Regions from separate parts of the Methylobacterium sp. WL64 genome, predicted to be linked through region 3. Evidence: predicted binding sites of a transcription regulator. Region 3 holds the regulator's gene; each other region holds the start of a gene.

Region 1 (7,402 bases), on a different contig from region 3:
GGCGAAGTACCCGGACCGCGAGGGCGAGTAGCACCGCTCCCGAAACTAGGGAAAGCACGGCCCCGTTCGAAAACGCCGCGGCCAAGTCGTTGCTCCAGCGCGCCATCAAAGTCCCGTATGTCAGATGCACGGTGGCGACGCCGAGCCCGGTGGCAAGGCCAGCGGGCAGGCCCCCTGACAATGTGCGCTGGACGCAAAGTAAGCTCGTGGGTCCGATCGGCGCGGCGATGGACAGGCCGAGGCTCGCCCCCGCGAATAGGGCCGTGGCGATGACGCCCATGACGCCGGGAATGCGCTTAGTCGTCTTCTGCTCGGTCGAGAGGCGAAGCGGCCCCCCGGGGCTCGGCCGCCGCGTTGTTGGCGTCCGGGCACCCAATCTGCGCGCGCTCCACGGCCGAGGAAGCTTGCGCGCAGGCGAGCTCTGGTAGGTCGTTCAAATCGTCGGCCCAGGCCCCGGTGCAGGACAAGACAACGATCAGGCTGGCGGCAATTGTTTTCATGGCTGTTCCTCACGTGTGCCGACACTTTAAGGATGGCTGAAAACTGATCATCCTCCGTCTGGCGGATGGCACTGCCTGTACCGCGACAAGCTCGCGGCCTACGTTCCACCCGTGCAAGAAAGCAGCTTTTCCTCAGATACTTGCACAGCCTCGCCTTGGTTTGCGAAGCTCTCGTCGCCGCCGCGCCCGCTGGAGCGTCCGGACGGCGGGCTTACTGAAAACGCGCTCGGCGCACCGTCCCTCACCAAACGCATCATCTGTTTGAAGGATACCGCTGCCAGTTTTGGACTGATATTGGTCTTACTGCGATCACTTAGACCATCGTGGGGCGTGCCGGTGCGGGAAGCTCTTATCGACCGGATCTACGAGGCTGCGGGCACCCCGGAGCTCTGGCCAGACGTCCTACAGACTCTCGGTGAAACGGCGAATTCGGATGGCGCAGTGCTCATGGTGCTGCCCCCCGTCGGAATGCCCCGCTGGATTGCCTCGCCAGCATTTGAGCAGCGACTACGTCAGCTCACGGCCGCGGCCTCCTGGCGTGGCAGCGGGCGCACGGCACAATGGCGCGTCCAGGCCCATGCCGGCTTCATGCGCGACGTCGACCTCGTACCGGGCTCCTACGACGGTCGGCCCAGCGAAGTCGACAAGACGTTTTGGCAGGTGGGGACAACGATTCCCCTGCCTACCGGCGATGTCGCGATCGTCACTGCCGAACGCCGTGCCCAAACCGGTCCCCACGAGGCCGCCATCCTACCTAAGCTCGACGCTCTGCGTCCCCATTTTGTGCGCGCTTGCCAACTCAGCGCCCAGTTCGGTTGCGAGCGCACTCGCGTCACCACCATGATGCTCAATCAGATCGGGCTTCCCGCTGCGGTCCTATCGGCCTCGGGGCGGGTGCTCACCATAAATGCCCGTCTGCAGGAGCGGGCGGAGGTCCTGCCCCCGGGCCAGCACGGCGGCTTCCTATTCAAGAGCGTGATCAACAGCAAACTGCTGCAGGACGCGATTGACAGGGTGGTCAATGGCCAACCCACGGCACAGACTATGCCGGTGCGCAGCTATGCTGACGACCGCACTCAGATCGCTCACGTCATGCGCTTAGAACGGCATCCCGGCGACGTCTTCGGTGCTTCGGCGGTACTGGTCATCCTTGTGCACGTTGGCGCGCGGGCAGCTCCGGACGACGGCCTCCTCAACCTGCTATTCGACCTCACCCCAGCTGAGACACGCCTGCTTCAGGCCCTGGCCGGGGGCTTACGCCTGCAGAGCTACGCCGAGAGCGTCGGCGTCCAGACAAGCACTGTTCGCACTCAGCTCACTTCTATCTTCAACAAAACCGGGACCAAGCGGCAGGCGGAATTGCTGAGCATCGTCGCCTCAATCTCGATGTTCAGCGGTCAGACGGCACATTGTTTTGGTGCGGCGTGAGTTATCGTGCGGCGTTGTCCAGAAAGGCGGCTAACGCGTACGCGGTTGGAAAGGCGTCGAAGGCACCGAACTGACAGGTGGTGAGCGCACCGCAAGCCGCGGCCTGGCGCAGGGTTGCGTCGAGCGGTACTGCTGCGAGCAGGCCCGCCATTAGCCCGGCCGTGAATGCATCCCCCGCCCCGACCGTATCCACTGCCGCCACCGCGAAGGCCAACTGGCGTAGGGGCGGCAGCTCAGGGCGAAACGCCATCGCGCCGCGATCTCCCAAGGTCACTACTAAGAGGTCTAGGCCGCCGTGGAGCAGGGCGGCAATAGCCGGTGTCGCGGCTGGGGCGTCGGCGATGGCGTCGGGAGCTCCCAGGCCCAGGTCTACGGCCTCGACCGCATTGACGATGAGGATACTAGTGTCGGCTAGGATCGCCGGGTCGATGGGGCGCACCGGTGAGGGGTTCAGCAGAGTGCGGAGGCCCAGCGTTCGAGCCAGGGCGAAGGCCTCGCGGATGGGAGCGTCCGGCGATTCGAAAGTCGCTGCCACGAGGTTTGCCTTCCCAATGCGTGCGGCGACGGCTCGGACGTCCTCCGCACCGAGGGCGAAGTTGGCGCCGAGGCAGACTGCTAGGCAGTTCTCGCCGGTTGCATCGACGAAGGCGACGCCGGCACCCGTCGAGCCTGCATGCGGTACCAGCATATCCTCGGAGAACCCGACTTGCGCGAAGGTGGAGCGGGCCACTGGGGAGAACACGTCCGTGCCGACGGCAAAGAGTCCATCCACTGCGACGCCGAGCCGGTGCGCGGCGATCGCGAGATTGAAGCCCTTGCCGCCGGGCTCGGCCAGGAAGGCCAAGCCATTGAGGGACTCGCCTGCCTGCGGCAGCCGCGCCACCTTGACCGAGCAGGCAATCACGAAGCTTCCAATGACGAAGACACGCATGGAGCACTCCGAGCCTATCCGATATAATCATTTGTACCGGAGGTCGATCAGACGTGCGCCTTAAAAATCGGACGATGAACGGTGAGGTCGACCCGGACTTCGCGGAAGGCGAGCGTCCCTCGGTGCTCTCTCTCTTACGCCTGCGCGGCGACACTGCGATGCCGCTGTACCGGCAGATCGAGAGCCAATTGCGCGAGTTGATCCTGTCGGGCTCGCTGCCGCCGGGCGTCATCCTGCCGGCCGAGCGCCAGCTCGCCGATAGCCTTGGTGTCAGCCGCGTCACTGTCCAGCGCGCCTACGCTGAGCTGAGTGACGGCGAACTCCTCGTGCCGCGCGGGCGCTCCGGCTTCCTCGTGCGCCGTCCCCCCGAGCCCGTACGCCCAGGCATGGACCGGCTCAAGGGTTTCACCGAGGAAATGCGGGAGTTGGGGAAGATCCCGTCTTCGCGCATACTGGAACGGGCGGTCACCGAGGACCGCTCCATCGCCTCGATCTTCGGCCTGCCCTCGACGGCCCCGTTCCTGCGCCTGACGCGCGTTCGCTCCGGCGACGGCGTGCCGATGTCACGCGAGGTCGCTTGGTACAACATCCGTGCCGTACCTGCCCTTGAGACCGGCGATCTCTCCGGCTCCGTGTACGCCTTCCTAGGCGGGCACCCAGGCGGCCGTCTCGTGCGCTGCGAGCAGACAGTGGAAGCGACTATGCCGACAGCAGACGAATGCGAGATTTTCGCCTTCGAACGGCCCCTCCCGTGCCTCCTGATCAAGCGTCACAGTTACAATCAGGACTCGGTCATGATCGAGTACGTTGAGGGCCTATTCCGGGGAGATGCATATCGCTATCGGCTGAATCTAAGCGCTTAGCAATTAAGACCGACGTTTGGTCCTGACTCGCTAAAATGCCTCCGTATGGATTTATCCATCCGATTGGGCTGGATGAACATTATTTTCAATGTTCGAGAATTTAGTCGGTGTGTTTTTAATGACTAAAGGCAAGCATCATTGGGAAGCAATTCGCCCCGGACAGTGTCCAACTAGAGCAAAGCTGCTTTGAGAGCTATGCGAAGACTGTATGCTTCTGCTCGATCAGGATGAGTGGGTAAAGCAGGGTGGGGCCGTAGGGGGACGTCTGACTTGCAAGGAACCGCCTCAGAAGCGGACGTGCCGCTTTCGGCCAGACTACGCCACACCGGATCGCCGACGGGCGCAAAAGCAGACGTCACCGCCCATGCCCTCGGACAGCAGTTCGCGTTCAGCATCAGCCGCGGTCCTTCGCACCCCTTCGCGCCAGTTGTATGCGAAGCCGCTTTAGAACAAAATGTGAACTATCGGCCAAGCGTAGCGAGAGCCCTAGCGGTCAGCGACATGTCACCCCCGAGCTCCGGCCGCACGCTGTTCTTCTTTGAAAAGCCCTCTGCGATGCGGCAGTTGCAGCGCTTTTTCCATTCGCCGAACACGGTCTGCGTGGCGGCGGAGGGGCACCTGCTGTCTGCCGAGGAACCAGGTAGCATCCGGCCCGAGTGGAAGCCGTGGCGCTTCGATACCCTCCCGATCGTGCTCGCCACCATCCCGGTCAGCTACGGCACCAACCGGTCCGGCCAGTCGCACGAACCGAAGATTGCTGCCATCCGGCAGGCGCTGAGCGGCGTCGAGCGTGTGATCATCGCCACCGATCCCGGACGCGAGGGCTCGATGATCGCCTGGGAGGTGCTGGAGCACCTCGGCTGGCGTGGGCGGGTCGACCGGCTCAAGCTCGGCGCGCTCGACGACGTCTCGATCCGCCGCGCCTTCGCTGCCCTGGCCAAGGAACCAAGCTCGGGCGAGCGCGACTACGCCGCCTATCTCGAAGCGCTCTGCAGGCAGTATGAGGACTACCACCTCGGCCTGAACGGCACACGGGCCATCTCGCTGCGTCTACGCCCGCCTGCTTTCCGGGAGCCCTGGCGCTTCGGCGGCGTGCAGACGCCCACCCTCGCTATCCTGACCGACCTGGAGGAGCGTATCCGCTCCTTCGTGCCGCAGAACTTCTTCAAGGTCGCTTTGCACCTGGGGACCCAATCCGGTGCCGAGCTGACCCTGTGGCACGCACCCAAAGAGCGGATCTTCGACGCGGAGATCGCCGAGACGATCCGGACAGCCGCCGCGACGTGGTCGGGGGCCCTGACGGTCGAGCACAAGGATGTGCGACGCGCACCGCCCCGGCTCTTCTCGAAGGACACCCTCGCCCGGCGCTGCGCCAAGCGGTTCGGCTGGGATCCCCAACATACAGCGGGCATCGCCCAGGACCTGTACGATCAGGGCTACCTCAGCTACCCGCGCACGGAGTCCGAGTATCTGCCGGAGGGGCAGGCGGCTGATGCTGCAACGGTGATCGCCGCGATCGCCACCGTGCTGACCGACCTGCGTAGCCTCATCGCGCGGGATCATGTGCCTGTGATCCGCCGTGGCATCAAAGGGCACTACGTCAAGGATCCAGGGGAACATCACGCGATCGTGCCCTTGCGCAAGGTTCCTGAGCGCAGCTGCCTCTCAGCCGATCAATTCCGGTTGTGGGAGCTCGTCGCGAAGGCCTACCTGACCGCTCATCTCCCTGACGGAATCGATGCCCGCACCAGCGTGACTGCCGAGATACGGACGCCGATTGGCCCAAAACGGTTTGTCGTCTCCGGCAACGTCATACGTGCGCCCGGGTGGCGTGCGGTCTACGGGAGCGAGACGGAACTCGAAGCGGACGCCGTGCCCGGCAAGGCCAGGCGCGAGGCGGAGGCCATGTCCGCCCGCCTGCCGGTTGTAAACGACGGTGAGGGCGCATCGGCTGTAACTGCTGACGTCGCTACCGCGATGACCGAGCCGCCGCGGCGGATCACCCGAGGCGAGCTCCCGGTGGTGATGGGCCGACTGATTGATCAAGTGGATGATCCAGTGGTCAAACGCGCCCTGGAGAACCCGGTCAACCCGAACGAGCCCAAGGGGCTCGGCACGGCCGCCACGCGCGATACGATCCTGCCCAAACTCCTGAAGAGCCGCTACATCACGCTGTCCAACGGCAAGGATCCAGCCATCGAAGTCACCGAGGTGGGGCTGGCATTCATCACGGCGGTGCGACGCGTGTTCCCGGCCTACGGTGATCCGGTGGGGCGAGCGATGTTCGAGGCGGAGTTGGCAGAAATCGGTCGTGCCAAAACGCGCGCTGAGGCCATCCAGCGCGCCGATGCCTTTCAACATCGCACGCGGGAGCGTCTCGATGAGCTGATCGCCGCGATCTCGAACTCACCGGTGGTCAGCCTCGATCCCAGCCTGATCCCACACGGTCAGGGCGACAATCGGCCACCGACCTCGGCCATGCTGTCGTTCGCGGTGAGCTTGGCCGAGCGAAAGGGCGTGAAGCTGCCGCGCGGCTGCAAGAGCAACATCAGCGTCTGCCGGGCCTTTCTGGACACCCATGCCGGGCCGCGCGCGCCTCAAAACGACGGCGTCAGCCAGCCCGGACACCAGCGTGTTCCAAGCGCGGCGATGCTGAGCTATGCACACGGTCTGGCGGAGCAGCGAGGCATCACTTGTCCGCCGGAGATCGAGACGAACTTCGACGCATGTCGTCGCTTCCTCGACGCACACACCTCTCAGCCGCGGCAGCAGACGCCAGAGCCAAGCTCCGGAGGAGCGAAAGGCAACAAACCTGCCGCACGGGAAAAGCGGCGGGGCAGGGTAGTCGAGATGCCGAGAAAGGCCCCGACACGGCGCCGAGCCTAAAGCGGCGGGCGTGAACGTTGAGATTTCAGCTCTCGATCGTGAAGCCTTGGATGGCTCGCGAAGTTCGTAATGGTTCATCGCCGGTCTCGTGGCGGCGTCACGCGCCCTGAGCGTTCTAAGGAGGGCAGCCAGCATGCGCTCGTATGTGCCTGCTCGGCCGCGGTAATCCCCGCCCCACGGGTACGGCGTGCCACTCAGCCAAACAGTTGCGGCAGCAGGTTGCCATCGCATGCCGCGCCGTGAAATTCGGATGTTCGCCTACGGCGTTCGCAAACGTGGGGCTCCGGTCATTCCCGGGACCTCAATCCGTCATCCACGGCGGAAACCTCTTCGATGGCGCGGGTCGAGATCACAGAAAGCGGCTGCTCGACCAGGATGTCGGACGCCCCGCGCGGCCGAGCGGCAGCGTCCCGGCTCTTGATCAGCAGCCATGTCGCGCGTTGGTGCAGCCGGCGCGCAGCGTGCTTCTGTACGACGAAGGCGAGGTCCGTCATCGCGTCCTCATCGTCAGGATGCTTCTACGGGATCAGCATGACCCAGCCACGCGCGCAACTTGGTCCAGCGGGGCTTGGTATTGCCGCCGCGGACCGCGATGCCCAGTGCTTTGCGCTGCCCGAGCAGGACAACCAACCGCTTTCCGCGAGTGACCCCCGTGTACAGGAGGTTCCTCGCCAACATCGTCCAGTGCTGCATGGCCAATGGGATCACCACCGCCGGGTACTCCGAGCCCTGCGACTTGTGGATGGTCGTGGCGTAGGCCGGCACCAGCGTGTCGAGCTCGCCGTACGGGTAGA
Region 2 (7,402 bases), on a different contig from region 3:
CGGCGGCAGGGCGGCGATGTCGATGCCGCTGGCGCGGATCTGGGCGTCGAACCGCCCGCGCGCGCCGGCTTCCGCGGCGGTGTAGCGGGCGTTGCCGGTGACGCGGGCCGCCCCCAGCGCGAGGCGCAGGTTGCGCACGGACAGGCTGGAGGCGGCCGCCGCGAGGTCCGCCGCGGCCTCGACCCTGCGCCCGTCGAGGAGCGCGGTCAGGGGGCCCTCGACGCCGAGCCGGCGCAGGTAGCGCCCGAGCGGGTCGGAATCGGCCGCGACCAGCGCCACGGGACCGGTGAGGCGCAGCGGCGCCGCCTCGACCTGGCCGCTGACGGTCAGGGTCGCGTCGCCGGGTCCGGTCGCGGTCAGGCGGCGCAGCAGCAGGCCGCCCGCGCGCTCGACGGTGCCGGCGAGCGCGAGGTTCGACCATTCCTCGCCGCCCAGAACCGCGCCGCCCACCGACAGGTCGAGGTCGAGCATGGCCGGCAACCCGGCCCCGGCGCCCGGCAGCCCGCGGCCGATCAGGTTCTGGCCCTCCGGGGAGGTCAGGAAGGCGTCGAGGTCGAGCCGGCGGGCCTCCAGGGTCAGACCGGCGCGCCATTGGCGCAGGTCGAGCCGTCCGGTGCCGCCCAGGCGCAGCGCCCGGCCGCCCGGATCGATCGCCAGCTCGACGCCCTCGAACCGGACCTGGGTGCCCCGGGCCTTGAAGCTCCCGCCGAGGGAGAACGGCAGGTAGGGGCCGGCCGCCTGGGTCGGCGGCCCGACCACCAGGCGGGCCGAGCCTTCCGATTCGATGACCGCCCCGTCGGACTCGGTGGGGACGAGGCCCAGCCGGGCGTCGGCCTCGAAGCGGGGATGCGCGTCGCCGCCGCCGGCGATCTTCACGGCGAGCCGCCCGTCCGCCCCGGGGGTTCCGCTCACCGCCCGGAACGGGACGCCGCCGCTGGTGCCCTCGACCCGCCACGGCCCGACGAGCGCGGGGGTCTGCAGGTGCAGGTCCTGGACGTAGAGCTGGTCGGTCCGGCCGGTGGCCGGCACCTGGGTGGTCACCAGGAATTGCTGGACGTGCAGGTCCTCGATGGCGAAGTCGCGGGCGCGCAGGGCCTCGCCGAGATCGGGCGGGATCCGCAGGGCCTCGCTGGCCACCACCGGGAGCTTGATCTCGGCCCGTCCGATTCGCGTCTCGGTGAAGCGGAACTCGCCCTTCAGCAGTGGCGTCAGGGCGATCTCGGCCTTGACGAAGCGGGCGTCGAGGGTCGGGCGGGCCGGGTCGGCCCCGAGATGCAGGCGGTCGATCCGCAGCCGCGGCGAGGGCAGGAGCCGGACCTCGATCCGGCCGTCGGTCCGGGCCGGCACCCCGAGGGACCGGGTCAGGCCCCGGTCGACGAGCGCGCGCTGGGCCTGCCAATCGATGACGGGCGGAACGGCCAGAGCCGCGACGAGAACCAGGATGACGGCGCCCGCCAGCGCGGTCAGAAGATCACGCACGCTACCCGTTCCGCACTCTTTTCCGCGCGGGCCGGCACCATCGCGATGCCCCGCCGTCGCGTGCCCCCCTGGGCAACCTGTCACCGGCCATAGCACGATAAGTCCCGGACGGCGCCAGAGGCGCTGCCGGCCGCGCCCCGCACGGGCGATCCCCCCTCGGAGCCGCAGCGGCTCCGGACCGAATGGCCTCGACGCCGTTCGCGATTTGGTCCAGGGAAGCGGAATGCAGAATGGCCCGCACGCGCAGCCCGCCGGGGACGGCGCTCCGACCTCCATCGCCGCCCGCGCCATGGGCGCCCTCCGGCGGGACGCCGCCGCCTATCTCGAAGGGCTCAACCCCGAGCAGCGCCGCGCCGTCGAGGCGACGGAAGGCCCGGTGCTGGTGCTGGCCGGGGCCGGCACCGGCAAGACCCGGGTGCTGACCACCCGGATCGCCCACCTGATCGCCACCGGCCGCGCCCGCCCGTTCGACATCCTGTCGGTGACCTTCACCAACAAGGCCGCCCGGGAGATGAAGCTCCGGATCGGCGCACTGATCGGCCCCGCCGGCGAGGGCATGCCCTGGCTCGGCACCTTCCACGCCATCGGCACCAAGATCCTGCGCCGGCATGCCGAGCTGGTCGGGCTGAAGTCGGACTTCACGATCCTGGGCACCGACGACCAGCTGCGCCTGATGAAGCAGGTGATCGCCGACCAGAACATCGACGAGAAGCGCTGGCCGGCACGCGCCCTGGCCCACACCATCGACGGCTGGAAGAACCGCGGCCTGTCGCCCGAGCAGGTGCCGCCGGGCGAAGCCGCGTCCTTCGCGTTCGGCAAGGGCGGCGCGCTCTACACCGCCTACCAGGCCCGGCTCGCCACGCTGAACGCCGTCGATTTCGGCGATCTTCTGCTCCTGTGCCTCAAGCTCTGGCGCGAGAACCCGGACGTCCTGGCCACCTACCAGGACCGGTTCCGCTACATCCTGGTCGACGAGTATCAGGATACGAACGTCGCCCAGTACCTGTGGCTCAGGCTGCTCGCGCAGACCCGCAAGAACATCGCCTGCGTGGGCGACGACGACCAGTCGATCTACGGCTGGCGCGGCGCCGAGGTCGACAACATCCTGCGGTTCGAGCACGATTTCCCGGGCGCCGTGGTGGTGCGGCTGGAGCGCAACTACCGCTCCACCGGGCACATCCTGGCCGCCGCCTCGGGCCTGATCGCCAAGAACGAGAGCCGGCTGGGCAAGACGCTGCGCACCGAGGACGAGCCGGGCGAGCGCGTCACCGTGACCGGCGCCTGGGATTCCGAGGAGGAGGCCCGCCAGCTCGCCGAAGCGATCGAATCCCTGCAATCCAAGCAGCACCCCCTGTCGGAGATCGCCGTGCTGGTGCGGATCTCGGCGCAGATGCGCGAGATCGAGGACCGGTTCGTCCAGCTCGGGCTGCCCTACCGGGTGATCGGCGGTCCGCGCTTCTACGAGCGGGCCGAGATCCGCGACGCGCTGGCCTACCTGCGCGTCACCATGAACGTCAGCGACGACCTCGCCTTCGAGCGGATCGTGAACACGCCCAAGCGCGGCCTGGGCGACGCCACCCTGCAGCAGCTCCACACCTTCGGCCGGGCCAACCGCCTGCCGCTGCTGATCGCCGCCCAGCGCCTGTGCGAGACCGACGAGCTGAAGCCCCGGGTCCGCGCCACCCTGCGGGCGCTCACCGAGAGTTTCTCGCGGTGGGCCCGGCTGGTGGAGACCCAGCCGCACAGCGAGGTCGCCCAGACCATCCTGGAGGAATCCGGCTACACCGAGATGTGGCAGAAGGACCGCTCCGCCGACGCCGCCGGCCGCCTGGAGAACCTGAAGGAATTCGTCCGCTCGATGGAGGAGTTCCCCGACATGGCGGCCTTCCTGGAGCACGTCTCCCTGGTGATGGAGGCCTCCGAGGCCGAGGGCGCCGAGCGGGTCTCGCTGATGACGCTCCACGCCGCCAAGGGCCTGGAATTCGACACCGTGTTCCTGCCCGGCTGGGAGGACGGCCTGTTCCCCAACCAGCGGGCGCTCGACGAGAGCGGCCGGGCCGGCCTGGAGGAAGAGCGCCGTCTCGCCCATGTCGGTCTCACCCGGGCGCGCAAGCGGGCGAAGCTGTCGTTTGCGGTCAACCGGCGGATCCACGGCCTGTGGTCCTCGACCATCCCGTCCCGGTTCATCGACGAATTGCCGGAATCGGCCGTCGACGTGGTCGAGGCGCCCGCGCATTTCTCGGCCGGCGCCTCGCGGTTCGACCGCAACCCGACGCCGTTCGGATCGAGCTACGGCACGCCCGGCTGGCAGCGCGCCCAGGCCAACACCGCCTCCGGCGCCGGGAGCCGGTCCGGCTTCGGCACCGCGCCCGGCGGACGGTCGGGCGGCCCGCGCCAGATCGAGGGCGAATTGATCGCCAAGTCGAGCGGTACGCCGTCGGCGTTCCAGGACGGCCAGCGGGTCTTCCACATGAAGTTCGGCCCCGGGACCATCGCGGGCGTGGACGGCAACAAGCTCACCGTCGACTTCGACAAGGCCGGCCGGAAGATGGTCCTCGACAGCTTCATCCAGGCTGGATCGAGCTAGCCCCGCCGACCGGGCCCGGGCGTTCGCGGGCCACAGGGTCGGCCGGCTTCGCCCGTGCTGGCCGGATGAAGCGCGGTCGTGCCGGATGGCCGCGCCCGCCCGTGTCCCCGGCCCTCGACCTGATGCCATCTTGCCAGCGTCCCGGCATTTCCGGCGGCGCGGCACCGACCGTCACCCCCCGGTCACACCCGCCGCGCAAACGTCCCGTGCGAATCGCGTTGGTGCGACGCTTGCACAGCGTATTCGACCCCGGGCGAGGCGGCGTGACGCTCTCCACAGGCGAATAGCACGGGGCGGAACCTTCGGCATGGCGCCGGAATTAGTTTCGGAATAGTGTAACTCCGGGAGCACCAAGGTAAACGGCAGTTCATCGACAGATCCAGGTTGGCAAGTCCCGTTGGAGTGTTGATCCATGAAGCGACGCCGCACACGACTTGAACTGGTTGAAGACCGCACGCCCCGTATTCACCGCACCCGCTTCGACGAAGAACGCAACCTCAGCCCGATCCAACCGCTCACCGACCGCCAGGCCGAATATCTCGACGCCCTGGCCAGCGCCCCGCAGGTGATCGTCCTCGGGCCCGCCGGCACCGGCAAGACCTACATCGCCGGGACCCGCGCCGCCGACCAGCTCCGCCAGCGCCGCATCTCCAAGGTCGTGATCACCCGCCCGAACGTGCCCTCAGGCCGCTCGCTCGGATTCTTCCCCGGCACCCTGGAGGAGAAGATCGCCCCCTGGGTCGCCCCGCTCACCGAGGCCATGAAGGAGCGCATGGGCCAAGCCGCCTTCGAGATCGCGCTCAAGACCGGCGACATCGAGATCGTGCCGTTCGAGGTGATGCGCGGCCGCACCTTCAAGAACTGCCTGGTAATCCTGGACGAGGCGCAGAACACCACCACCGCCGAGATCAAGATGTTCCTGACCCGGATCGGCGACGACTGCCAGGTCATCATCAACGGCGACGTCTCCCAGACCGACCTGCGCGAGACCTCGGGCCTGCGCACGGTGATGCACCTGATCAAGAGCCGGATGATGCCGATCCCGGTGGTGGAGTTCACCCGCGACGACATCGTCCGCTCCGGGATCTGCGCCGAATGGGTGAAGGCGTTCGAGGAAACGAATCTCTAACCCAGAAGTTGATGGCGGCGGGTCCTCGCGGGCCCGCCGTGCCCTCACCGGCACGAGACGACTCTCCGAACCTCCCGCTTGGGAGGATGAACCGGGCGCCATGCCCGGATATCAGAACATTGGAGTCTCCTCGTGAGGAAACTGACTTTCGCCTTTGCCGTGCTGGCCTCGCTGGGCGGTGCCGCCCTCGTCCAGCCCGCCAGCGCCGCCCCGGCCATGCCCTCGGCGATCGCCGCGCCGGACGCCGTCACCCAGGTCCGCGTGACGCCGATGGAGCGCCGGATGATGCATCGCCGCATGGAGCGCCGGATGATGCACCGGCGCATGGAGCGCCGGATGATGCGCCGGCACATGCACCGCCGGACGATGCGCCACATGTGATGCCGCGAAGCGGGGCCTCCGGGCCTCACTTCCCCGCCTCCGGGCCTCGCTTCGCCGCCAGGACCGCGTTTCGGGCGTTGCTCCGCATCGAGCGGATTCCTATCTCGTGATCTCGAATCGCGCAGTCAGGCAGCCGAAGCGGCAGCCGGCCGATCCGGGAGACCACGATGCCCCCCTCGAACCGACTGTTCGACGACCTCGCCCGCCTGATGACCGACGCGGCCGGCGCCGCCCAGGGCGTGCGCCGCGAGGCCGAGACCGTGGTCAAGGCGCAGGCCGAGCGCCTCGTGCGCGACCTCGACATCGCCTCCCGCGAGGAGCTCGACGTGCTGCGCGACCTCGTGACCAACCTGCGGGCGCAGAACGACGCGCTCACCGCCCGGGTGACCGCCCTCGAGGCCAAATCCGGCACGGCCGCGGCCGGCGTGGCGGGGCTCAGCGAGGCGATCTGAGTCCGCACGGCAACGCTTCAGGCTTTTGCACAGGAAGCGCAGCCGACGATTTCGTTTCCTGTTCACCGAGCGTGACCTGCACTTTGTGTCGCGAGTCACGGCCGGTCTATAGTCAGGCATAGGGTGATTCGACGGCTGCCAGGTGATGTCCGCAGCGCTTTGACAGTCGATCGCGTCACCCCGGCCCGTCTCTAACGGTCGTAGCAAGTTCTCGGAGTGTTCTCACACTCCTTCTCGCGTCCCCGTCACGTCGGGCTGGATCGATTCCGGGCCGTCCCTTTGGATCGTCATGCCGCTTCTCCACGTCGACTTCCACGACCCTGACCGGAACGAGCATCCGCTCGACGTCGTCGAGCGTCTGGCGTCCCTGCGCGACTGGATCTTCGACCGGGCCGAGACCGACGAGATGTCGATCACCAGCCCCGGCCGGTGGACCGACTACCATGTGGCGTTCACCTGGATCGAGGATGTCGAGGCCCTGCACGTGGCCTGCGCCTTCGACCTCAAGGTGCCGGAGCGGCAGCGGACCGAGGTGCTGCGCCTGATCGCGATGATCAACGAGCAGCTCTGGATCGGCCATTTCGACCTGTGGTCGAGCGACAGCGTGGTGATGTTCCGGCACGCGCTGCTGCTGGCGGGCGGCGCGGTGCCGACCCACCCGCAATGCTCCACCATGATGAAGACCGCCGTGGACGCCTGCGAGCGCTACTTCCAGGCGTTCCAGTTCGTGCTCTGGGCCGGCAAGAGCGCCCGCGAGGCGCTGGACGCCGTGCTGTTCGAGACCGAAGGCGAGGCGTGACGGCCGCCCCCGACGCCGCGCGGATGCCGCCCTCCCTGGTCCTGGCCGGGGCCGGCAAGATGGGCGGGGCGATGCTGGCGGGCTGGCTCGAATCCGGCCTCGATCCCCACGCCACCACCATCATCGACCCGGTGCCGTCCCGCGAGATCGCCGAGCTGTGCAGCGCGCGCGGGATCCGGCTGAACCCGGCGGAGGCCGAGCCCGGCGCCGTGCTGGTGCTGGCGATCAAGCCGCAGGGCCTGGAGGCGGCGGCCCCCGGCCTCGACCGGCTGATCGGCCGCGACACGCTGCTGGTGTCGATCCTGGCGGGCAAGACCGTCGCGGATCTGCGCGCCCGGCTGCCCCGGGCCCGGGCCGTGGTGCGGGCCATGCCGAACCTCCCGGCCAGCATCGGCCGGGGCGCCACCGGCGCCTGCGCGAGCCCGGAGGTGACGCCGGCCCAGCGCGACGCGGCCGACGCGCTGTTCTCCGCCAACGGCGCGGTGGCGTGGCTCGCCGACGAGGCCCAGATCGACGCCGTGACCGCCGTGTCGGGCTCCGGACCGGCCTACGTGTTCCTGCTGGCGGAGGCCCTG
Region 3 (7,402 bases):
CCGATCAAGTTCGACGTGACCTGCCGGGCCGAGCCGATCGTGCAGGCGACCTCCGCGGAGCCCGCTCCCTCGGCGGCCTTCTTCCGCGACCTCGCGGCGGCCTCGGAGATCCTGGTCGGCGAGCCGGCCGCGCGGGTCGAGCCGATCATCGCCGACGCCTACCGGACCGCCCTGTCGGACCGCCGCAAGTCGTTCATCCAGCAGAACGGCTGGTCCGCCTCCTGCTACACCGATCCCGGCAGCAGCGCGATGCGCACCCTGTGCTCGGTGGGGCGCATCCCGCCGCGCTGATCAATACTCGATCACGTCCTGAAGCGCGTAATGCTTCACGGTCTTCCGGTTGGCGATCAGCTCGTCCACGGTCGGCTCGCCCTTGAGGGCCCGGGCGATGGCGAGCTTCGTCGCCTCGTAGTTGGTGCGGTACAGGTCCTTGCGGTCGAGGTTGTCGTCCTCCGCGCAGCGCGGGTCGAGCCAGATCATGATGATCATGCACAGCTCGTCGAGACCGTCCTTGGGCAGCACGCCCTCGATGATGCAGTCCACGATCGCGTCGCCGGTGGCGGCCTGGACGACGCCGCCGAGCAGCTCGACATACTCGGCCGTGTGGATCGTCGCCTTGGTGGTCATCATCGTGGCGGGGCGCACGAGCTGGTTGAGGTCGCGCACCACGAACATCCGGGTGTGGCCCTGGACCTGCCCCATCATCGACGCGAAGGCCTGACCCACCGGCCCGCGGACCGAGCCGATCAAGACCTCGGGCATGGCGTCGGTGTACTGCCCGTCGGCGGCCAGGACGGTGGCCTCGCCGGTGCGGAACCAGATCTCTTGCATGTGTCGCGACTCCCCGTGTCAGGTCGCCCGGGGGAGACATCATCGAGGCGCCGGCGTCAATCGCTCCGGAGCAGGCCGACCCCGTCGAGGGCGCCGACCCCGGCGATCGCCACGGTCGGGCCGGCGCTCTTGAGGAACTCGGATCCGCGGGGCAGGGAAGTCGGGTGCGGCGCGACGCGGGAACAGTCCCGGGCCAGGGCCGTTCCGGCCGGAGCCTGCGGCGTTGTCTCGGGTCCGGCAGCCGGGAGGGATGTCATGACGGAGAGCACGGATCGGGGGGGCGGCTGGAGCCTCCAGGCGAGCGCCATGCCGGACGGGGTACGGCTCGAACTCGCCCTCGCCGACCTCGGCGGCGGCCCGGTCACCGCGGCGATCGTGCTGGACCGGGCGGAGGCCCGGGCCTTCGCCCGCGCCCTGCTGGCGGCGGCCGGCGATGCGGCCGAGCGCACCTTCCCCAAGCCGGGCGCCTGACCGGGCGGGCTCGGGGCCGGCGCGGGCGGCTCAGATCATTGTTGGATGAAGCCCGGATTGCGGCCCGGCAGGCGCGGCACCACCGTGCCCCGCTTCTCGATCGGCGCGTCGCAGGCGTAGGTGAATTCGCTCTTCTGCGGATCGAACACCGTCTCGCCGGTGATCCGGCAATCCTCCCGCACGGTCTCGTCGAGATAGGCGCGGGCGGCGGTGCGGAAGCGCTTCACCCGGGTCGCGGCCGGATCGGGATCGATCCGCACCTCGCTGAGATTGCAGCCGGTGTACTCGCGCAGGGCGTTCGAGACGACGAGCATCCGGCGCACCTGCCGGTTGTCGTAGACCTCGTAGGGCTCCTTGCAGCCGATGGTGACCACCTGCGGGGTGAGCGCCACGTAGTTGCGCGAGATATACGAGAACCCGGTGGTGCAGCCGGCCAGCGCCAAGCCGACGGCCCCGGCACCGATGGGCAGAAGAGCCGCGCGTCGCATCCTCGTCATCCCAAGCCCAATTCCAGCCCAGTCTCGAAGCCGCCGGGACGATCCGCCTGCCCCGCCGACCGGGTCAAGCACCTCGGCGCATTGAAACGGCGCCGCTTGCCCAGTCAATTCGTTTGTCGCCCGAGATGCCGTTCCAGGCGTCCGCGACCGGTCATCGCCCGACTCGGCGGTGGACGGCGCGCGTGACAGGCTTTGTTGCTGCGCCAGGGCGGCGGAACGATCCGACCGGGTGGCGGCGCCGTCAGTCCTCGAAGACGTCCCCGACCAGCCGGCGCACGAACTGGAACGCCTCCGTCGCCCCCGCGGCGACGCGTTGCTCCCCGGTCTCCCGGAGTTCGACCCGGTCGAGGGCGGCCGTGAAAAGCCGCCAATGCAACCCGCGTCCTTCGGGATGTCCGGCAAGATGGCGCGCACCGTGGGTTTCCGACAGGCCGAGCGCCCGGGCCTCCTTGAGCAGGATGGCCGCCCCGAGATTCGAGCCCTCGGCGACGTAGAGCCAGCCCAATCCCTGCGCCGGTTCGATCGTCCCGAAATGTTCCTCGGACGCGCCGTCAGGGACGGGCGCTCCGACATCGCGCAGATCCTGCTGGATCAGGGGCAGTCGGCGCCTGCCGTCGAGATCGGGCAGGACATGGGCGAACGCGCCATCGCGATAGACTCGATCGACGACCGCATGGAACCTGTACTGGATCTGGAGGAACAGCGCGTAGCGCTCCAGGCTCGCGAACGGCTTTGCCGCCATGATGCGCCGGTCGAGCTGATCATGGGCGGCCGCGGTCGCCACTCTCAGGCGCTTCACGCGGCTGCAGGTCTCGGCGATGTCGGATGATGCGGCGTCCATGCGATCTATGTCTGTCGTCCGGGCAAGGTGCCGTGGGCAGACGTGAGCGGCCCGCCGCGCCACTCTGACCGTCCCAGCCTATGGACCATTCCGGCGATTCAGGTCACCAAGGCTGGCCCGGGATCGTGCCGATCCTGCCAGACCGGTTCTGCCATGGCGGCGCGACCGCGTCACGGCACACAACGGCCGCATCCGCACATCGCCGATCGATCAAGCTCAGCCGATCACGCTTGCGGAACACTTGCGGAACGTTTAACGTGTTCGTGATTTGTTTCCGCGACCGCATCGATGCGGTCCTCCAAGCCGCGAGTCCCCCGTCGATGCTCACGCGCAAGCAGCTGGACCTCCTGCGTTTCATCCAGAGCCGCATGCAGGAATGTGGCGTCCCGCCCTCGTTCGACGAGATGAAGGACGCCCTCGATCTGAAGTCCAAATCGGGCATCCACCGGCTGATCACGGCCCTCGAGGAGCGCGGCTTCCTGCGCCGCCTGCCGAACCGGGCGCGCGCCATCGAGGTGATCCGCATCCCCGAGAGCCTGTCCCAGGCGGCTGCTCCACCTGCGGAGCCCCGCCGCTTCACCCCGAGCGTGGTCGAGGGCGGGAAGTCCAAGCTGCCGGCGCAGCCGGCGACCGCCCGGATGATCGACGACGGCGGCCGCGCCATCTCGATCCCCGTGATGGGCCGGATCGCGGCCGGTACGCCGGTCTCGGCGATCCAGAACCAGAGCCACGCCATCACCATGTCGCCGGACTTCCTGGCCGGCGGCGAGCATTACGCTCTCGAGGTCCGCGGCGACTCGATGGTCGATGCCGGCATCCTGGACGGTGACCTCGTGGTGATCCGCAAGCAGGATACGGCCAATACCGGCGACATCATCGTGGCGCTGATCGACGACGAGGAGGCGACGCTCAAGCGGCTCCGCCGCCGGGGCTCCTCGATCGCCCTGGAGGCCGCCAACCCGGCCTACGAGACCCGCGTGCTCGGGCCCGACCGGGTCCAGATCCAGGGGCGGCTCGTCAGCCTCGTCCGCCGCTACTGAAGGGGTTCGGCCGGCGCGTCGCCAGGCGCGGCCTCGGAACCGGCGACGTCGGCCTCGGCCGGGATCGGCTCGGAGGGTGTTACCACTTTCGGTTGTGGGACAGGCGATGGCCGCGAAGCCGGTGATGCCCGCCAAGGCACGGTACGGCCCGTGTCGCGGGTATAGCGTGCCGTGAAGCCATCCCGGTCGGCCCGGAGTGCGACGGCGCCTCGTTCGGCGAGCACCCGGCGGTCGATCACCAGCGGCCCCGTGCAGGTGGGCGGCGCCGCGAGCCGCGAGATCAGCAGGGCCGCCCGGGCGCAGTCCTCCGTGAAGGCGCGCCGGTCGCGGACCAGGGCGACGGCGCGGCCGTCCGGCAGGCTTGCGGTGCAGCCGAGCCGGTCGCACCGTCCGACAGCCGACGAAGCCTGGATCACCGCCTTCGCCGATCGCCCGTCGCCATCCGCTTTCAGCCACTGCTCCATCACGAAGGCCGAAGGATTGCCGAGGGCCCACAGGACTCCGTCCGGTCCACGCACGGCCGCACCACCGCCCTGCCGGTCGACGTACAGGTCGAATCGCTCCGGAACGACGGCGAGGCCGAGCCCGAGCAGGGCGGGCGGCAGGGCCAGCCAGCGCAGTCGCGATACCGGCAGCGTCGCCAGCAGCAGCCCGGCCGCCAGCAGCATCAGCGCGCCGGTGCCGAAGGCCGGCAGCACCAGGACGGCCCGATTGAAGCCGGCGATCAATTCGGAGATCGCCAGCATGCCGCCCACCGCCTGTCCCATCAGCCACCAGATCGGCCGGTCCAGGGCGAAGGGATAGGCCAGGATCCCGATCACCGCCGCCGGCATCACGACCAGGGAGACCAGCGGCAGGGTAAGGGCGTTGCCGATCAGCCCGAACGGCTGGACCGTCTGGAAATGGTAGGTCGCGAACGGCGCCGTCGCGACCTGTGCCACCAGGGTCGTCGCGAGGGTGCCTGTCACGGCCGAGAGGCCGGTGCCGACGAACCGCTCGATCCGCCCCGCCCCGGGACGCTGGAACAGGCGTCCGTCGATCAGCCGCGCGCAGGCGATCAGCCCGGCCACCGCCCCGAACGACATCTGGAAGCTCGGTCCGAGCAGGCCCTCGGGTTCCCGCGCCAATGCTATCAGGGCGGCCAGCGCGAGGTTGCGCATGGACAGCGCCGGCCGGTCGACCAGGATCGCGCCGAGCATGATCAGCGTCATGATCAGCGAGCGCTCGGCGGCGATGTCCCAGCCCGAGAACGCGCAATAGGCGGTGACGCCCAGCATCGCGAACCCGGCGGCGATCTTCTTGATCGGCCAGACCAGCGCGCAATACGGCACCAGCGCCAAGACGGCCCGCACCAGCCAGAACACCACGCCGGCGGCCAGCACCATGTGGAGGCCCGAGATGGAAACGACGTGATAGATGCCCGCCGCCCGGAGCGCATCGTTGGCGGCCGGTCCGATCAGGCCGCGCTTGCCCGTGACCAGGGCCGCCGCCACGGCCCCCGCTTGCCCGCCCTCGGCCTGCGCGATCCGGCGTGTCAGCGCGTTGCGGGCCTCGTCCAGCAAGGCTGCCAGTCGCAGGCGCAGAGGTGGCGGGGTGGGCGGCTCTCGAACCGTGATCGCCCCGATCAGCGAGCCTACCGCGCCGAGTCCCTGAAAGTAGGCATCCCGGGCGAAATCGTAGCCGCCCGGTCGTGCCGCCTCGGGCGGCGGCAGCAACCTTGCCGTCGCGGCGATGAAGTCCCCGGGCCGCAGGGATGGCGCCTTCCGGAACGAGACCCGCACCCGAAGCGGCCTCAAAGCGGGTTCGAGCCCGGCGAAGCTCTCGACCCTGATCACCAGCCGGGCGCCGACCTCGCGCTCGTCCAGCCCCTCGATCATCCCGGTCAGCGGCCCGATTGTAGTGCGGGTGAGGATCGGCGCCGCCACCTGCGAGACCCGCCAGGTCGCCGCCGCGAAGCCCAGGAAGCCGGCTGTCAGCGCCAGGCAAAGGGCGAGTGCCCCCGGCCGCGCACCCAGGAACGGCGCCGGCGCGAGGGCGAGCGCCGCTCCTGCCAAGGGGGCGGCGAGGAACGGCGTCCCGTCGGCACACCCGAAGAAGACCAGGATCCCGGCGCCGAACGCCACCGCCAGCCACGGGAACAGGCGGCGCTGCTCGACCTCCCGGGTGAGCCCATCGGCGAGCCAGCCGCGGAGCGCCGGCATCGACACCGGGCGCGTGCCGGCCAGCGCCACCGCGCCGCCCGCCAGCCTCGCGCCGATCCGCCGCATCCGCCCCGCCCCGTGCCGGACGACTCAAGTCCCGGCCGGGGATTCTTAACGCACCCGTCGGCCCGTGCTACAGCGGACGCTTCGTGCTACGGGCGCCACGCCGTGCGACGGGCGCCGCCCTGACGCCCTGCACCGCCCCATCGCCCTTCGCCCCCGAACATATCGGCCCGATGTCCTCAGCCGTCGTCACGCGCTTCGCCCCCTCGCCCACCGGATACCTCCATATCGGCGGTGCCCGCACGGCGCTGTTCAATTGGCTGTACGCCCGCCACACCGGCGGCAAGATGCTGCTGCGCATCGAGGATACCGACCGGGAACGCTCGACCAAGGGCGCGATCGACGCGATCCTCGACGGCCTGTCCTGGCTCGGCCTCGATTGGGACGGGGACGTGGTCTTCCAGTTCGCCCGCGCCGAGCGCCATCGCGCGGTCGCCGAGGAGCTGCTGGCCGCCGGCCGCGCCTACCATTGCTACGCCTCCGCGGAGGAACTGACGCAGATGCGGGAGACCGCCCGAGCCGAGGGCCGGGCCCCGCGCTACGACGGGCGGTGGCGCGATCGCGACCCGTCCGAGGCTCCTGCCGGGGTCAGGCCGGTGATCCGGCTGCGCGCGCCCATCGAGGGCGAGACGGTGGTCGAGGATGCCGTGCAGGGGCGGGTGACCTGGGCCAACCGCGATCTCGACGACCTCGTCCTGCTGCGCTCGGACGGGACGCCGACCTACATGCTCGCCGTCGTGGTCGACGACCACGACATGGGCGTCACCCAGGTCATCCGCGGCGACGACCACCTCACCAACGCGGCCCGGCAGAGCCAGATCTTCTCTGCGCTCGGCTGGGACATTCCCAGGATGGCCCATATCCCGCTGATCCACGGCGCCGACGGGGCGAAGCTGTCGAAGCGCCACGGGGCGCTCGGGGTCGAGGCCTACCGCGACCTCGGCTACCTGCCGGAGGCGCTGCGCAACTACCTTGTGCGACTGGGCTGGAGCCACGGCGACCAGGAGGTGTTCTCCACCGACGAGATGATCACGGCCTTCGATCTCCGCGCAGTGGGGCGCTCGGCGGCGCGGTTCGACTTCGCCAAGCTCGCCAACCTCAACGGACTCTACATCCGAGGCAGCGCCGATGCGGATCTGGTCGCCGCGCTCGAGACGATCCTGCCGAACGTCGGCCCGGAGCGCGGCCTCCCGGCGACGCTCCAGCCAGCCCTCAAGGACCAGCTGATCCAGGCCATGCCGGGCCTGAAAGAGCGGGCCAAGACACTGATCGAACTGCTCGACAGCGCCTATTACCTCACCGCCCAGCGTCCCCTGGTGCTCGACGACAAGGCCCGGACGCTCCTGTCCGACGAGGGCCGGGCGCGTCTGGCTGGGGTGCTGCCGGATCTCCAGTCGCTGCCCGAGTGGAGCGCGGCGGCGACCGAGGGTGCGGTGCGTCAGTATGCGGAGACAGCCG

The links. Region 3 encodes LexA, which represses DNA repair genes until DNA is damaged. Its sites were predicted from a motif close to TGTTCNNNNTGTGTTCNG; they were not measured.
Region 1: the regulator LexA is predicted to act here: its motif matches at 4,168-4,185, upstream of FV242_RS21425 (type IA DNA topoisomerase).
Region 2: the regulator LexA is predicted to act here: its motif matches at 1,675-1,692, upstream of FV242_RS27695 (ATP-dependent helicase).

What each region holds. Positions count from the first base shown of each region.
Region 1 covers NZ_VRVA01000061.1:25,521-32,922, forward strand. The annotation lists gene FV242_RS21400 (LysE family translocator) at 1-280, opposite strand, end outside; gene FV242_RS21405 (hypothetical protein) at 297-500, opposite strand; gene FV242_RS21410 (hypothetical protein) at 612-1,928, shown strand; gene FV242_RS21415 (PfkB family carbohydrate kinase) at 1,930-2,859, opposite strand; gene FV242_RS21420 (GntR family transcriptional regulator) at 2,934-3,722, shown strand; gene FV242_RS21425 (type IA DNA topoisomerase) at 4,224-6,608, shown strand; gene FV242_RS36350 (DUF4186 family protein) at 6,724-6,834, opposite strand; gene FV242_RS21435 (hypothetical protein) at 6,896-7,102, opposite strand; partial or broken gene FV242_RS21440 (ATP-dependent RecD-like DNA helicase) at 7,116-7,402, opposite strand, start outside.
Region 2 covers NZ_VRVA01000114.1:7,122-14,523, reverse strand. The annotation lists partial or broken gene FV242_RS27700 (AsmA protein) at 1-1,479, opposite strand, end outside; gene FV242_RS27695 (ATP-dependent helicase) at 1,703-4,066, shown strand; gene FV242_RS27690 (PhoH family protein) at 4,479-5,195, shown strand; gene FV242_RS27685 (hypothetical protein) at 5,328-5,576, shown strand; gene FV242_RS27680 (accessory factor UbiK family protein) at 5,744-6,028, shown strand; gene FV242_RS27675 (YbjN domain-containing protein) at 6,318-6,827, shown strand; gene proC (pyrroline-5-carboxylate reductase) at 6,851-7,402, shown strand, end outside.
Region 3 covers NZ_VRVA01000069.1:2,137-9,538, forward strand. The annotation lists gene FV242_RS22560 (hypothetical protein) at 1-291, shown strand, start outside; gene fae (formaldehyde-activating enzyme) at 292-831, opposite strand; gene FV242_RS22570 (hypothetical protein) at 888-1,088, opposite strand; gene FV242_RS22575 (hypothetical protein) at 1,087-1,302, shown strand; gene FV242_RS22580 (hypothetical protein) at 1,338-1,790, opposite strand; gene FV242_RS22585 (biliverdin-producing heme oxygenase) at 2,041-2,640, opposite strand; gene lexA (transcriptional repressor LexA) at 2,961-3,680, shown strand; gene FV242_RS22595 (ComEC/Rec2 family competence protein) at 3,674-5,947, opposite strand; gene gltX (glutamate--tRNA ligase) at 6,118-7,402, shown strand, end outside.